2 regions of the Streptomyces sp. NPDC047315 genome follow, and region 2 is predicted to be linked to the other one. Evidence: riboswitches for the same ligand, from Rfam matches in the RefSeq annotation. Region 2 holds a riboswitch; the other holds the start of a gene.
The links. A riboswitch is a leader RNA that binds a small molecule or an ion and turns the genes downstream of it on or off. The one in region 2 is predicted to bind glycine.
Positions count from the first base shown of each region.

Region 1: another riboswitch for glycine. It lies ahead of gcvT (glycine cleavage system aminomethyltransferase GcvT); the one in region 2 lies ahead of gcvP (aminomethyl-transferring glycine dehydrogenase).

Region 1 covers NZ_JBEYTZ010000011.1:72,557-79,621, forward strand. Annotated here, with positions in the region: gene ABZ842_RS15130 (ABC transporter permease) at 1-910, opposite strand, end outside; gene ABZ842_RS15135 (enhanced serine sensitivity protein SseB C-terminal domain-containing protein) at 1,397-2,191, opposite strand; gene ABZ842_RS15140 (enhanced serine sensitivity protein SseB) at 2,437-3,225, opposite strand; gene ABZ842_RS15145 (AAA family ATPase) at 3,281-4,060, opposite strand; glycine riboswitch at 4,294-4,387, shown strand; gene gcvT (glycine cleavage system aminomethyltransferase GcvT) at 4,556-5,683, shown strand; gene gcvH (glycine cleavage system protein GcvH) at 5,843-6,220, shown strand; gene glyA (serine hydroxymethyltransferase) at 6,282-7,065, shown strand, end outside.
Region 2 covers NZ_JBEYTZ010000071.1:1,349-8,413, reverse strand. Annotated here, with positions in the region: gene ABZ842_RS38125 (DNA polymerase IV) at 1-1,482, shown strand, start outside; gene ABZ842_RS38120 (PRC-barrel domain-containing protein) at 1,365-1,775, opposite strand; glycine riboswitch at 1,901-1,998, shown strand; gene gcvP (aminomethyl-transferring glycine dehydrogenase) at 2,182-5,064, shown strand; gene ABZ842_RS38110 (DUF5999 family protein) at 5,186-5,383, opposite strand; gene ABZ842_RS38105 (hypothetical protein) at 5,702-6,289, opposite strand; gene ABZ842_RS38100 (glutamate--cysteine ligase) at 6,803-7,065, shown strand, end outside.

The sequences.
Region 1 (7,065 bases), on a different contig from region 2:
CCATGAAGGTCGGGTCGGCCTCGTAGGTCTTCACCGCGGTGGAGAGCATCTGGCCCCAGGAGGCGGTCGGCGGACGGACGCCGGCGCCGAGGAAGCTGAGCGCGGCCTCGGTGAGGATGTTCGTCGGGATCATCAGCGTGGCGTAGACGGTGATGGGGGCGACCAGGTTCGGCAGCAGCTCCTTGAAGAGCACGTAGCGCGATCCGGCGCCCAGGCTGCGGGCGGCCTCGATGTACTCCTTCTCGCGCAGCGAGAGGGTCTGGCCGCGCACGATGCGGCCGACGTAGGGCCAGCCGAAGAAGCCGATGACCGAGACGAGGATCGCGATGCGCACGCTCGAACCGGTCAGTCCGAACAGGTCGTTGGGTAGCACGGCGACCAGCGAGATGATGAAGAGCAGCTGCGGGAAGGACAGCAGCATGTCCATGACCCGGCTGATGATCGCGTCGACCCAGCCGCCGAAGTAGCCGGCGATGATGCCGAAGATCGTGCCGAGCAGTACGGCCACGACCGCGGCGAGGAAGGCCACCAGGAGCGAGATCCGGGCGCCGTACACGATCCGGCTGAAGACGTCCCGGCCGTTGTTCGGCTCGACGCCCAGCAGGTGCTCTGAGCTGATGCCGCCGAAGGAGCCCTTGGGGGTGTTGAACAGCGGATCGAGCTTGTCCTGGTGGAACTTGTTCGGCGGATGTCCGAACAGGTCGACGATCAGCGGAGCGAAGATCGCGACGAGCACCAGGAAGATGACAACGATGCCGCCGGCCAGCGCCAGCTTGTCCTGCTTCAGCCGTGACCAGGCGATCTGCCGCAGCGACCGACCCTCGACCGACTTCCTGACTACAGCCGCCGCGACATCGGTGGACGCGGTCTTGTCCGCTTCCGTGCCCGTGTCGTGCATTGGTGCCGTCATCGTGGTGGGGACCCCTCCCGGCCGGAGGTGACCGGCCCGTACCCGCCGCTGTAGCGGCTCGTTTTCAACTTCTGGTGCGCGAGGAGCAGTTGGTACGAGATGTACGTGTTACCCGGCCGTACACCCGGGCGAATCTCCCCTTGGTGCGGGAGTCTTCAACGGTCGCGCGATCAGCCGCCAGACCCCCAGGGCAATGGTTGCTCAAACGTGATGCGCGTAGAGGGATTCCGTTATCCGGACGGCGGCACGGGCTGAGCGGGGCCCATCTTCCCCTTCACCAGGGGGAGTTGAGCCAACGTCCGATAATCGGTGAATTGCATTCCCTGCAATTCCCGCCGATTCACCTGTGATTCCAAGGGCCCAGGTGGGGATGCTCCCTAAATTCAGTTCACACATGAGGGAGTTGGGCAGAGAAAACGGGACCGTCTCCCAACGAGAGGTCCCGTGCGGGGTGCTGCTGCGGAAGCCGGAGCCGGGCCCGGTCGGTCAGTGACCGGCCACCGGCGGATAGCCGTAGCCGCCGGGGACGGCGCCGGGCGCGCCGCCGTGGGCGTCCCGGTCGTAGAAGGGTCGGGCGTTGGCGCGCAGCCACATCCCCACCGGGTCGTACTCGTCCGACAGCGCCACCGTCGACACCGGGAGCCCCTCGGGCACCGCCGTGATGGACTGCTGCATCATCGCCCGCACCGCGTCCACGGACTGCCGGCCGGTGTCGTACAGGTCGAGGCCGATGGCCAGGTACGGGGCGCCCAGCGCGGGTTGCACCCAGGCGCGGCGCAGCGAGCGCACCGCGGGCGTGTGGTGCGCGTTGCGCGACAGCAGTGCGTAGAAGTGCGGGATCTCCAGGGCGGGCTCGGACAGCCGCAGCGGCCCCGCGGGCATCCGGTCGAGGCCGGTGACGATCCTGCGCAGGTCGGGCCAGGGGATGCCGACGCCGCCGCCGGGCGCGTGCGGGTTCAGCCAGATGCCCCAACGGTCGGGGAAGAGGGCGCGGGCCGCGTCGAGCCCGGTGACGACCTCGTGGGCGCGGTTCCAGCCGGAGACGGAGAGCTCCTGGGCGGAGGTGACGGCGGGGGCGTAGCCGACGCCGTCGACCTCCAGGTTTCCGTACTGGGCGTCGGGGGAGCCGGGGCGGCCGTGCCACAGGAGCATCCAGATGCGTCCGGCGCTCGGGTCGGCGAGCGCCTGGAGCAGCGCCTCGTACGCGTCGTACCGTCCGGGGGTCACCTGGCGGAGCATGTGCTCGATCTGCCCGGTCGCCGCGGTGCCTGACGCGCTCACCCTGTTCCGCCCCTTCGTGCCGACCCTGTCTCGAACCTGCCCCGCTGCTCGCCCCGTGGAACAACCGGTGGTGACGGAGCCAGCTTAAACGGGACGCCCGACAGCACGCGGCCCCTCTCGGGTGCTTCACCCGCGTCGGGCCCGCGGAGCCGCCCACGGGGCCCGCCATCCGCTCGTGGAAGCGCTGTGTCCACCCGTGTGGAGCCCGGCGTCCGCCCGCGCCCCCGCGTCGGCCCGTGACGCCGCTACCGCCGCTCGTAGAAGGGGCGGACCTTCGCCAGCATCCACTCGCCCACCGGGTCCTGTGCGACGTCCAGCAGGACCAGGTTCACCGGCCAGGGTGCCTGGACGCGGCCGAGGGCGCGCCCCAGCGCGTCGAGCGGGGCGGACTGCTCGGCGGGCCCCCACGCGGAGAGCTGGACGCCGATGAAGAGCGACGGGTCGCCGCCCTCGATCGAGGCCAGCGCCCGACGCGCGGTCATCACCACGCCCGCGCCCTGGAACTCCTCCGATGCGACGCTCAGGAACTCCACCGGGTCCTCCTGCCAGTCCGGCTCGAACAGCCGCACCCGGCCGCCGCTCGCCGAGCCGGCGCCGAGGTCGCCGCCGGGGAGCGCGTCCCCGAGCGGAGGCCGGCCGTCGCGGCACAGCTCCGCGACCGCGGGCGGCGGCAGCGGGACGCCGACCGTGCCGCCCGGGTTCACCGCGATGCCCACCTGCGGCTGGAGTCCGCGGGCGAACTCCCGCGCCGGCGCGACGACGTACGAGACGTAGTCGCCGACGCAGCTGCGGTACTGCTGCTCGGAGCTGAACACCGGTACGTACGCGGCGCCGTCGATCTCCATCATCGGCAGGTCGAGCTCGCGGCTGTCCGGGGCGCCGCCCTGCGGCAGCGGCACCCATATCTCACTGCGGCCCAACACCTCGACGAGCCGTGCGCCCGCCCCGGGGTCGCCCAGCGAAGCGGCGAGCGCCCGCTCCAACTCGTTCGCGGGCCACGCGCCCGTCTCCAGCAGCTCCATCGGTCCCGTCATGCCCATCCCGCTCCGCACCTCTCCCCGGCCTCTCCCCGACTCGACCGCAAAGACTCTAGGGGGTGTCCACCTCGCCGCCGCGCGCCGGCTGTGCGCCGCGGAAGGCGATGCGGGTGAGGGTCGTGGCTGCCGGGCGGTCGAGCAGGGTCACGGAGGCGCAGCCGGGCGGGACGACACCGGCCTCCGCGTCCGCGATCAGCCGGCCGGCGGCCCGGCGGTGGCGCGCGAAGGCGTAACCGGAGACTCCGCGTCCGCGCTCGCGCTGGCCCTCCCGGGCCACCTCGGGCGGGACGTCCAGCAGGAACAGATGCAGGCCCGTGCCGCGCCGCCGGGCCTGGCGGGCGAGCCAGCGGCGCACCCACGCCTGGGTGCCGCAGTCGTGGACGACGACGCTGCGGCCCGAGCGCAGCGCCTTGCGCAGCCCGGCGTAGTGCGCGACGCGGACGAAGGGGCGGTACAGGGCGTACGGCAGGAAGTGCGGCATCGCCGTGTCCCAGCGGTCGCGGGTGTCCTGGGAGTCGATGCGCGGGCCCCGGAACGTGCGTCTGATCAGGGTGGACTTGCCGCTGCCGGGGAGCCCGGAGACCACGACGACGTCGCCCGCCGCAAAGGTGAGTGAGCGCGGGCTGCGCCCCGAGCGGCCCCGTAGGTCTCGTAGATCCTGTAGGTCCCGTAGGTCCTGTAGGTCTCGTGGGGCGGATGCTTCCGAAACCGCAGCCGGTGCCGGTGCCGGTGTCGGCGGCGCTGGCTCCCCCACCCGCTCCCGCACGGGCACCTGTGGCTGTGCGGGCACCCCCGCGGTGTTGGCGTAGGCACCGGAGTGCTGCAACGTCATCACACCCTCCTCCCCCGGTTCAGGTCACCCACACACATGCCCATGGAGCGTAAAGAAATGGTAATTCGCCGCCACTGATTTCTTCGGTGATCCACCGCGCCCGGTGTTGCGCGCCGGTCCGGATGCGCTCCGGGCGCGCTCCGGAACGCACGGGACCGCGGACGATCAGGTCCGCACTCCCCCTTCCCGCCCGCGCGTGCAATGATGTGCGCGCCAACTGCATACCGGCCGCTTGAATCCACGCGGGAGAGTCCCGGCACGTCCGCCGGGCGCCGAAGGAGCAAGTTCCTCCCTTGAATCTCTCAGGCCCCGTACCGCGTGCGACGAGGCAGATCTGAAAAGCGGGCCGCATCAGCCGGCTCCACCCAAGGTGCAAGTCACGACCGTACGCCCATCAGTACGTACGATCGCGACGAACCTCTCAGGTTCCGATGACAGATGGGGAGGATCGTCCTCGTCGTCATGTGTTTCCGTCATGTCCTGGGAGAAGCGTCCATGAGCCCGTCCGCGAACACCGCCCCCCGCCGCACCGCCCTCGACGCGCTGCACCGCTCGCTGGGCGCCACCATGACCGACTTCGCCGGCTGGGACATGCCGCTGCGGTACGGCAGCGAGCGCGACGAGCACAACGCCGTGCGCACCGCCGCGGGGCTCTTCGACCTCTCCCACATGGGCGAGATCACCGTCACCGGCCCGCAGGCCGCCGCCCTGCTGGACCACGCCCTGGTCGGCAACATCTCCACCGTCGGCGCCGGCCGCGCCCGTTACACGATGATCTGCCGCGAGGACGGCGGCATCCTCGACGACCTGATCGTGTACCGCACCGGGGGTGCGGAGTACATGGTCGTCGCGAACGCGGGCAACGCCCAGATCGTCCTCGACGCCCTCGTCGAGCGCTCCGCGGGCTTCGACGCCGAGGTGCGCGACGACCGCGACGCGTACGCCCTGATCGCCGTCCAGGGCCCGGCGTCCCCCGGCATCATGAAGTCCGTCACCGACGCCGACCTCGACAGCCTGAAGTACTACGCGGGCCTGCCGGGCACGGTCGCGGGCGTGCCCGCGCTGATCGCCCGCACCGGCTACACCGGCGAGGACGGCTTCGAACTCTTCGTCGCGCCGGAGCACGCCGAGGAGCTGTGGCGGGCGCTGACCGAGGCCGGGGCGCCCGTGGGCCTGGTGCCGGCCGGGCTGTCCTGCCGGGACACCCTGCGCCTGGAGGCGGGCATGCCGCTGTACGGGCACGAGCTGACGACCGCGCTCACCCCGTTCGACGCAGGTCTCGGCCGGGTCGTGAAGTTCGAGAAGGAGGGCGACTTCGTGGGGCGCGCCGCGCTGACCGAGGCCGCCGCGCGCGCCGAGTCCGCGCCGCCGCGCAAGCTGGTCGGCCTGGTCGCCGAGGGCCGGCGGGTGCCCCGCGCCGGCTATCCGGTGGTCGCCGACGGCGCGGTGATCGGCGAGGTCACCTCCGGCGCGCCGTCCCCGACCCTCGGCAAGCCGATCGCGATGGCGTACGTCGACGCGGCGCACGCGGAGCCGGGGACGGCGGGCGTCGCGGTCGACATCCGGGGCGCGCACGAGCCGTACGAGGTCGTGGCGCTCCCCTTCTACCGTCGCCAGAAGTGAGCCACGGCCCCCTCCGCCCCCCTCCGCCCCCCTGCGCCCCCATTCCCCTCTCGTTCCCTTCGGCGGCTGTCCTGCCCGGCCACGGGAAGTGACCAGCGGCACGTCAGTGCGCCGCCCGTCCGTCCATCCGCCCTTTCCGCATACAGGAGAATTCAGGTCATGAGCAACCCCCAGCAGCTGCGTTACAGCAAGGAGCACGAGTGGCTGTCGGCCGCCGAGGACGGCGTGTCGACGGTCGGGATCACCGAGTTCGCCGCGAACGCGCTCGGTGACGTCGTCTTCGCCCAGCTCCCCGCGGTGGGCGACGACGTCACCGCGGGCGAGTCCTGCGGCGAGCTGGAGTCCACCAAGTCCGTCAGCGACCTGTACTCGCCGGTGTCGGGGGAGGTCACGGAGATCAACCAGAACGTCGTCGACGACCCGTCGTTGGTGAACAGCGCCCCCTTCGAGGGCGGCTGGCTGTTCAAGGTGCGGGTTACCGGCGAGCAGGACGAGCTGCTCACGGCCGACGAGTACGCCGCGTTCGCCGCGGGCTGACGGTCACACTCCGTACGACCACAGACAGCACACAGGGATCAAGGGACACAGGGACTCACACATGTCGCTTCTCAACACCCCTCTCCACGAGCTGGACCCGGACGTCGCCGCCGCCGTCGACGCCGAGCTCCACCGACAGCAGTCGACCCTGGAGATGATCGCCTCGGAGAACTTCGCTCCGGTCGCGGTCATGGAGGCCCAGGGTTCGGTCCTGACCAACAAGTACGCCGAGGGCTACCCCGGCCGCCGCTACTACGGCGGCTGCGAGCACGTCGACGTGGTCGAGCAGATCGCGATCGACCGCATCAAGGAGCTCTTCGGCGCCGAGCACGCCAACGTGCAGCCGCACTCGGGCGCCCAGGCCAACGCGGCGGCGATGTTCGCGCTGCTGAAGCCGGGCGACACGATCATGGGTCTGAACCTCGCCCACGGCGGGCACCTGACCCACGGCATGAAGATCAACTTCTCCGGCAAGCTCTACGACGTGGTCGCCTACCACGTGGACGACGCCACCGGTCAGGTCGACATGGCCGAGGTCGAGAAGCTGGCCAAGGAGTCCCGCCCGAAGCTGATCGTGGCCGGCTGGTCCGCGTACCCGCGCCAGCTGGACTTCGCCGCCTTCCGCCGGATCGCGGACGAGGTCGGCGCGTACCTGATGGTCGACATGGCCCACTTCGCGGGCCTGGTGGCGGCCGGGCTGCACCCGAACCCGGTGCCGCACGCCCACGTCGTGACCACGACCACGCACAAGACGCTGGGCGGCCCCCGCGGCGGCGTGATCCTCTCCACCGCCGAGCTGGCGAAGAAGATCAACTCCGCGGTCTTCCCCGGCCAGCAGGGCGGCC
Region 2 (7,065 bases):
TTCGCCGCCGCCGAGCAGGCGGCGAAGCCGAGCCTGCGCGGGAAGCCGGTCATCGTCGGAGGGCTGGGCCCGCGCGGCGTGGTGGCCACGGCGTCGTACGAGGCGCGGGTCTTCGGGGTGCACTCCGCGATGCCGATGGCGCAGGCCCGCCGCCTCGCGCCGAACGCGGCGTATCTGGTGCCGCGGTTCGCCTTCTACCGTTCCATCAGCGAGCAGGTCATGCGGCTGCTCGGCGAGCTCTCCCCGCTGGTGGAGCCGCTGAGCCTGGACGAGGCGTTCGTGGACCTGGAGGCCGCGGGGGCGGCCCGGGACGCGGCGTCGGCGCGGGCGGCCGGCGAGCGGCTGCGCGCGGACATCCTGGCGGTCACCGGGCTGACCGGGTCCGTGGGGCTGGCCGGGTCGAAGATGCTCGCCAAGATCGCCTCCGAGCGGGCCAAGCCGGACGGGCTCGTCCTCATCGAGCCGGGCACCGAGCGCGAGCTGTTGGGGCCCCTCTCGGTGCGGATCCTGCCCGGCGTGGGGCCGGCCACCGGTGAGCACCTGCGCCGCGGCGGGATCACCACCTGCGCGGAGTTGGTGCAGGCGGGCGAGGACGAGTTGGTGCGGCTGGTGGGCAAGGCCCACGGGACCGGGCTGTACCGGATGGCCCTCGGGCACGACGACCGGCCCGTGGTCGCCGAGCGCGACACGAAGTCCGTGTCGGTGGAGGACACCTTCGACGTGGACCTGCACGACCGGGTGCGGATCCGCGTCGAGGTCGAGCGGCTGGCCGACCGGTGCGTACAGCGGCTGCGGGCGTCCGGGCACTCGGGTCGCACCATCGTCTTGAAGGTGCGGCGGTACGACTTCTCCACGCTGACCCGCTCCGAGACGCTCCGCGGGCCGACGGACGACCCGACGGTGGTCCGGGAGGCGGCGGCGCGGCTCCTGGAGGCGGTGGACACCACCGGCGGCGTCCGGCTCCTCGGCGTGGGGGTGTCGGGGCTCGCGGACTACACGCAGGAGGACCTGTTCGCCCAGGCCGCCAGCGCCCGGGCGGCCGGGGTCGGTGCCGGTGCCGGTGCGAGCGGTGTTGGGCAGTCGCAGGAGAACGGGGCCGGTGGGTCCGCCGCGCCGCACCGGGACGGGGCGGGCGAGGGCGACTCGGCCGGGGGCGGACCGGCCGAAGCGGAGGCTTCCGTACGCCAGTGGCCCGCCGGGCAGGACGTACGGCACGCCGTGTACGGCGCGGGGTGGGTGCAGGGGAGCGGGGTCGGGCGGGTCACCGTGCGGTTCGAGGTGCCCCAGGGCGCACCGGGGCGGGTGCGGACGTTCCGCGTGGACGATCCGGACCTCGCACCGTCCGAGCCGTTGCCGCTGGTGGATCAGCCGTCGTCGCCGGCGGACCTGTCCGGAGCGGACGGGGCCGACGGAGCGGACGGAGCTGAGGAAGGGGGAGAGGCGGGGGGCGCTTCCGGGGGGAGAGAGAGTTCGAGCCCGTAGTGGTGGTAGAGCTGGAGTTCTTGTTCGGGGGAGAGGTGGCGGCCCACCCCGAAGTCCGGCGCGCCCTTGATCAGGGAGCGCTCGTAGGGGACGCGGAGCGCGTTGTCGACGACGGTGCTCGGTTCGAGGGGGACGAACGCGTCCCGGCTGAACAGCCCCGTGCGGACGGCGGCCCATTCGGGTGACCCCGTCGCGTCGTCCAGGTACACCTCGTCGACCGTCCCTATCTTCACCCCGTCGCGGTCGAAAGCCTTGCGCCCGATCAGGCTGCGCGGATCGATGTCGGTCTGCACGGTCCCTCCAGAGGGTCGCAACTGCTGCCTAAGGCTTACGAAAGGGCACATCGCGGGCGTCGGCCACTCGGGCGATCACATGATCGAGCCGGCAAGGGGTGCGCTGGTAGGCTGGCAGCGGCTGCTGACCCCGTGCGGGAGAGTCCACCGGCAAGGTCGCCGGCGGCGCCGAAGGAGCAAATCCTCCCCGGAATCTCTCAGGCACCTGTACCGCACGGACGAGGTCACTCTGGAAAGTAGAGCGGGCGTCGGACGGCATCCGCTCTCACCGACGGTGAAAGCCGGCGCGCCCGAAAACGGGCGGGCCGGTGAAGCTCTCAGGTTGAGATGACAGAGGGGGAGGCCGTCCAGGGCATCCGCGCCGTGGTGCCCCTCGCAGGTCGCATCAGACCAGGAGGCCGCCTACATGACCGCCAACCGCACCCCGCTCGCGCAGCTGGAGCGAGGCATCCCCTTCGAGCAGCGCCACATAGGGCCCGACGCCGAGGCCCAGGCCAAGATGTTGGCGCAGGTGGGGTACGGCTCGTTGGACGAGCTGACCGCAGCCGCGGTCCCCGACGTCATCAAGAGCGCCGAGGCCCTGGGCCTCCCGCAGGCGCGCACCGAGGCCGAGGTCCTCGCCGAACTGCGCGACCTCGCCGACCGGAACACCGTCATGACGTCGATGATCGGCCTCGGCTACCACGGCACCTTCACCCCGCCGGTCATCCTGCGCAACGTCATGGAGAACCCCTCCTGGTACACCGCCTACACGCCGTACCAGCCGGAGATCTCCCAGGGCCGCCTTGAGGCCCTGCTGAACTTCCAGACGACGGTCGCCGACCTCACCGGCCTGCCCACCTCCGGCGCCTCCCTCCTCGACGAGGCCACGGCCGCCGCCGAAGCCATGTCGCTCGCCCGCCGCGTCGGCAAGGTGAAGGACGGCGTCTTCCTCGTCGACGCCGACGCGCTGCCGCAGACCGTGGCCGTGATCCGCACCCGCGCCGAACCGACCGGCGTCGAGGTCGTCACCGCCGACCTGAGCGACGGCATCCCCGCCGAGATCGCCGAGCGCGGCGTCTTCGGCGTCCTCGTGCAGTACCCGGGCGCCTCCGGGGCCGTACGGGACATCAAGCCCGTCATCGAGGAGGCCCACGGCCTCGGTGCGGTCGTCACCGTCGCCGCCGACCTGCTCGCGCTGACGCTGCTCACCTCCCCCGGGGAGCTCGGCGCCGACATCGCCGTCGGCACCACGCAGCGCTTCGGCGTCCCCATGGGCTTCGGCGGCCCGCACGCCGGCTACATGGCCGTGCGCGAGACGTTCGCCCGCAGCCTGCCGGGACGGCTCGTCGGCGTCTCCGTCGACGCCGACGGGAACAGGGCGTACCGCCTCGCCCTCCAGACCCGCGAACAGCACATCCGCCGCGAGAAGGCCACCAGCAACATCTGCACGGCGCAGGTGCTGCTCGCCGTGATGGCCGGAATGTACGCCGTGTACCACGGTCCGCAGGGGCTGCGCTCCATCGCCGAGCGCACCCACCGCTACGCCGCACTGCTCGCCGCGGGTCTGACGGCCGGCGGGGTCGAGGTGGTCCACGGTGCGTACTTCGACACCGTGACGCTGCGCGTCCCGGGCCGTGCTGCCGACGTGGTCGCCGCCGCGCGCGAGGGCGGGGTCAACCTCCGCCTCGTGGACGACTCCCACGTCTCCGTCGCCTGCGACGAGACCACCACGCGCAGCGCCGTGGCCGCCGTCTGGGCCGCGTTCGGCGTCGAGGCCGACCTCGACGCGCTGGACGCCACCACCTCGGACGCGCTGCCCGACGGCCTGCTGCGGACCGACGAGTACCTGACCCACCCGGTCTTCCACCAGTACCGCTCCGAGACCGCGATGCTGCGCTACCTGCGCCGACTCGCCGACCGGGACTACGCGCTGGACCGCGGCATGATCCCGCTCGGCTCCTGCACGATGAAGCTGAACGCGACCACCGAGATGGAGCCGGTGACCTGGCCCGAATTCGGCCAGATCCACCCCTTCGCCCCGGTCGACCAGGCCGACGGCTACCTCACCCTCGTGCGGGAGCTGGAGGAGCGACTCGCCGAGGTCACGGGGTACGACAAGGTCTCCCTCCAGCCGAACGCCGGCTCCCAGGGCGAGCTCGCCGGGCTCCTCGCCGTCCGCGCCTACCACCGCGCCAACGGCGACGAGCAGCGCACGGTCTGTCTGATTCCGTCCTCCGCGCACGGCACCAACGCGGCCAGCGCCGTGATGGCCGGCATGAAGGTCGTCGTCGTCAAGACCGCCGACGACGGCGAGGTCGACGTCGACGACCTGACCGCCAAGATAGCGAAGCACCGGGACGAGTTGGCGGTGCTGATGATCACCTACCCGTCCACCCACGGGGTGTTCGAGGAGCACGTCGCCGACATCTGCGCCCAGGTGCACGAGGCCGGCGGGCAGGTGTACGTCGACGGTGCCAACCTCAACGCGCTGGTGGGGCTGGCGAAGCCGGGCGTCTTCGGCGGCGACGTCTCGCACCTGAACCTGCACAAGACCTTCTGCATCCCGCACGGCGGCGGCGGTCCGGGCGTCGGTCCGGTGGCGGTCCGGGCGCACCTCGCCCCGTACCTGCCGAACCACCCCCTCCAGCCGACGGCGGGCCCCGAGACGGGCGTGGGCCCGATTTCGGCCGCCCCCTGGGGCTCGGCGGGCATCCTGCCCATCTCCTGGGCGTACGTGCGGCTGATGGGCGGCGAGGGTCTGAAGCGCGCCACCCAGGTCGCGGTGCTCGCGGCGAACTACGTGGCCAAGCGGCTGGAGCCGCACTACCCGGTGCTGTACACGGGCCCGGCCGGGCTGGTCGCGCACGAGTGCATCGTGGACCTGCGGCCGTTGTCGAAGGCGACCGGCGTCAGCGTCGACGACATCGCCAAGCGGCTGATCGACTACGGCTTCCACGCGCCGACGATGTCCTTCCCGGTCGCCGGGACGCTGATGATCGAGCCCACCGAGAGCGAGGACCTGACCGAGCTCGACCGGTTCTGCGACGCGATGATCGCGATCCGGGCGGAGATCGAGAAGGTCGCTTCGGGCGAGTGGCCCGCGGACGACAACCCGCTGCGGAACGCCCCGCACACCGCGGCTGCGCTGGGCGGGGAGTGGACGCACCCCTACGGCCGTGACGAGGCGGTCTTCCCCGCCGGGGCGAGCGCGGACAAGTACTGGCCGCCGGTGCGGCGCATCGACGGGGCGTTCGGCGACCGGAACCTGGTCTGCTCCTGCCCGCCGCTGGACGAGTACGAGAACTGACGCACGGCCGCCCCGCGGCGTGCATCGGGGCCGGTACGGAGACCTTCTGCGGTCCCGTCCGGCCCCTCTTTCGTCTTTTCTTCTCTCTTCGTACCGCGCCGCGTCCTTTGCTACGTGCCGGCTATGCGGCCGTGCTGGTCTGGAGCGGTCGGTGCGGAGCGATGACCTGACCGTCCGGCAGCAGCTCGCCCGTGTCCTCGAACAGGAGCACTCCGTTGCACAGCAGGCTCCAGCCCTGCTCGGGGTGGTGCGCCAGGAGACGGGCGGCGTCCCTGTCGGCGGAGTCTGACGTCGGGCAGGCTGGTTGGTGCTGGCACATGGCTGGGTTCTCTCGCTCTGGTGTGATGTGTGTCCTGCGGCTAGATGGTGCCGTCATGGCCGTTCCCCCGTATCTGTCGTTCCGCTCCCAGTGTTGCCCCACGGGCGCCGATCCGCAGGGATTTCGCGACAGCTCGTCTTACTCGTGAGGGACGCATCACCCACCTGGATGGTTCAGCTCAACTCGACTGTCCTTTCGGGTGGTTCGCGATGGTCGGAACGGGCTAGTCCGGTGCGGACGGCTGTGCGCCCCGCAACGGGCGAACGGTCGCGGGGCGCACGGCGGGGGGTACGGATCAAGCCGCTCGGGCCGCCCCCTTCAGGCGGGTGAGCCGAGGAGCGGCGCGGGGGTGAGTCGCAGGGTCATCACCGGGAGGAGTTCCGCGACCCGGTACGGCCGGTGGGCGGTGATGCCGGGCGGCGCGGGCGCCAGCGGCATCAGGACGTCGGTGGGCGCGAGGAAGGTCGAGGAGGCGTCGGCCTCCGGATCGCCGTGCAGCCAGAGGGTGAGCATGTAGAGGGCGGGTACGGACAGCAGGCGCGGCTGGAACGGGGTCGAGAACGACTCCGCCTGCCGCAGGGCCAGTTCGGTGGAGCTGAGGTAGGGGCCCTCGAAGAAGTGCGAGAAGGCCCAGCCGTCGGGCGTCAGCAGGGTTTCCGCCGCGGCGACGTTGCGGTCGTCGGCGCGGAGCAGGAAGCGCCACCCCGTGGGACGGGTGCGGGGCCCGGTGTCGTCGGTGACGACCTGGTCCAGCACGTGGAGGGGGAGCGGTGACTCGGGGCTCACGGGTCCCTGGACGGACCTGAGTGCCGGGGTGCGGTCCTCACGGACGGCGGTAGGGGAACTGAGTGCCGCGAGAACGCTGCGGACAGCCGGCGCGGGGGCTTGGAGGACATGCAGCGGCATGGTGGGTCGCCTCTCACTCGGGGAGACACGGTGAATCGGTGAAAAGGGCGCCAGTGCGGACGGCGTTGTCGGCACGCGGGGGCCAAGGGGACTGGAAAGGCCGCCGGGCGCCAACCGTATGCCTCAGTAGCGGAGTTTATACGACACGTGTTCGCACGATGTTTCCGCTAGCGTCCCGCGCCATTCACGACAAGGCTGGTTCAGGTCTATGTGCGGGGGGCGTTGTGTCGGATTTCTGATGTACGTCACGCAACGGCCTGGTATTTTGCCCGAACCTTGGTAGGCCGAAACCTGTCGGAGTTTTTCACCACAGTTGCCGCGGGGTGGGTGTCCATTACACCTGGGTGGGGGTAGGTGGTCCTGGCGCACCGCTGGTCGACCGCGGGATCGTAGCTGCCACACTAACGGTCCCGGGCCGTCCCCGCTGCGTTATGGATCAGTCAGTCTGGGCATTATCGTCCCTGAGACGAGCGGCCGACGCCGTGTGGCGCCCACCCGAGGAAGGACACTTCGATGGGGGACAAGGTCGTCACCGACGGTTTCGAGCTGTCCGATCGCCAGCGGTACCGGCGGAAGTTGCAGCAGTGCCTCGCGGGCCTGGCGCGACTGTTGGACGAGAAGCGCTTCGACCGGCCGAAGAATCTGATGGGCCTGGAGATCGAGCTGAATCTCGTGGGCACTGACGGGCAGCCCCGCATGATGAATGCGGAAGTGTTGGAACGCATCGCGAGTCGCGATTTCCAGACCGAACTCGGAATGTTCAACCTGGAAGTGAA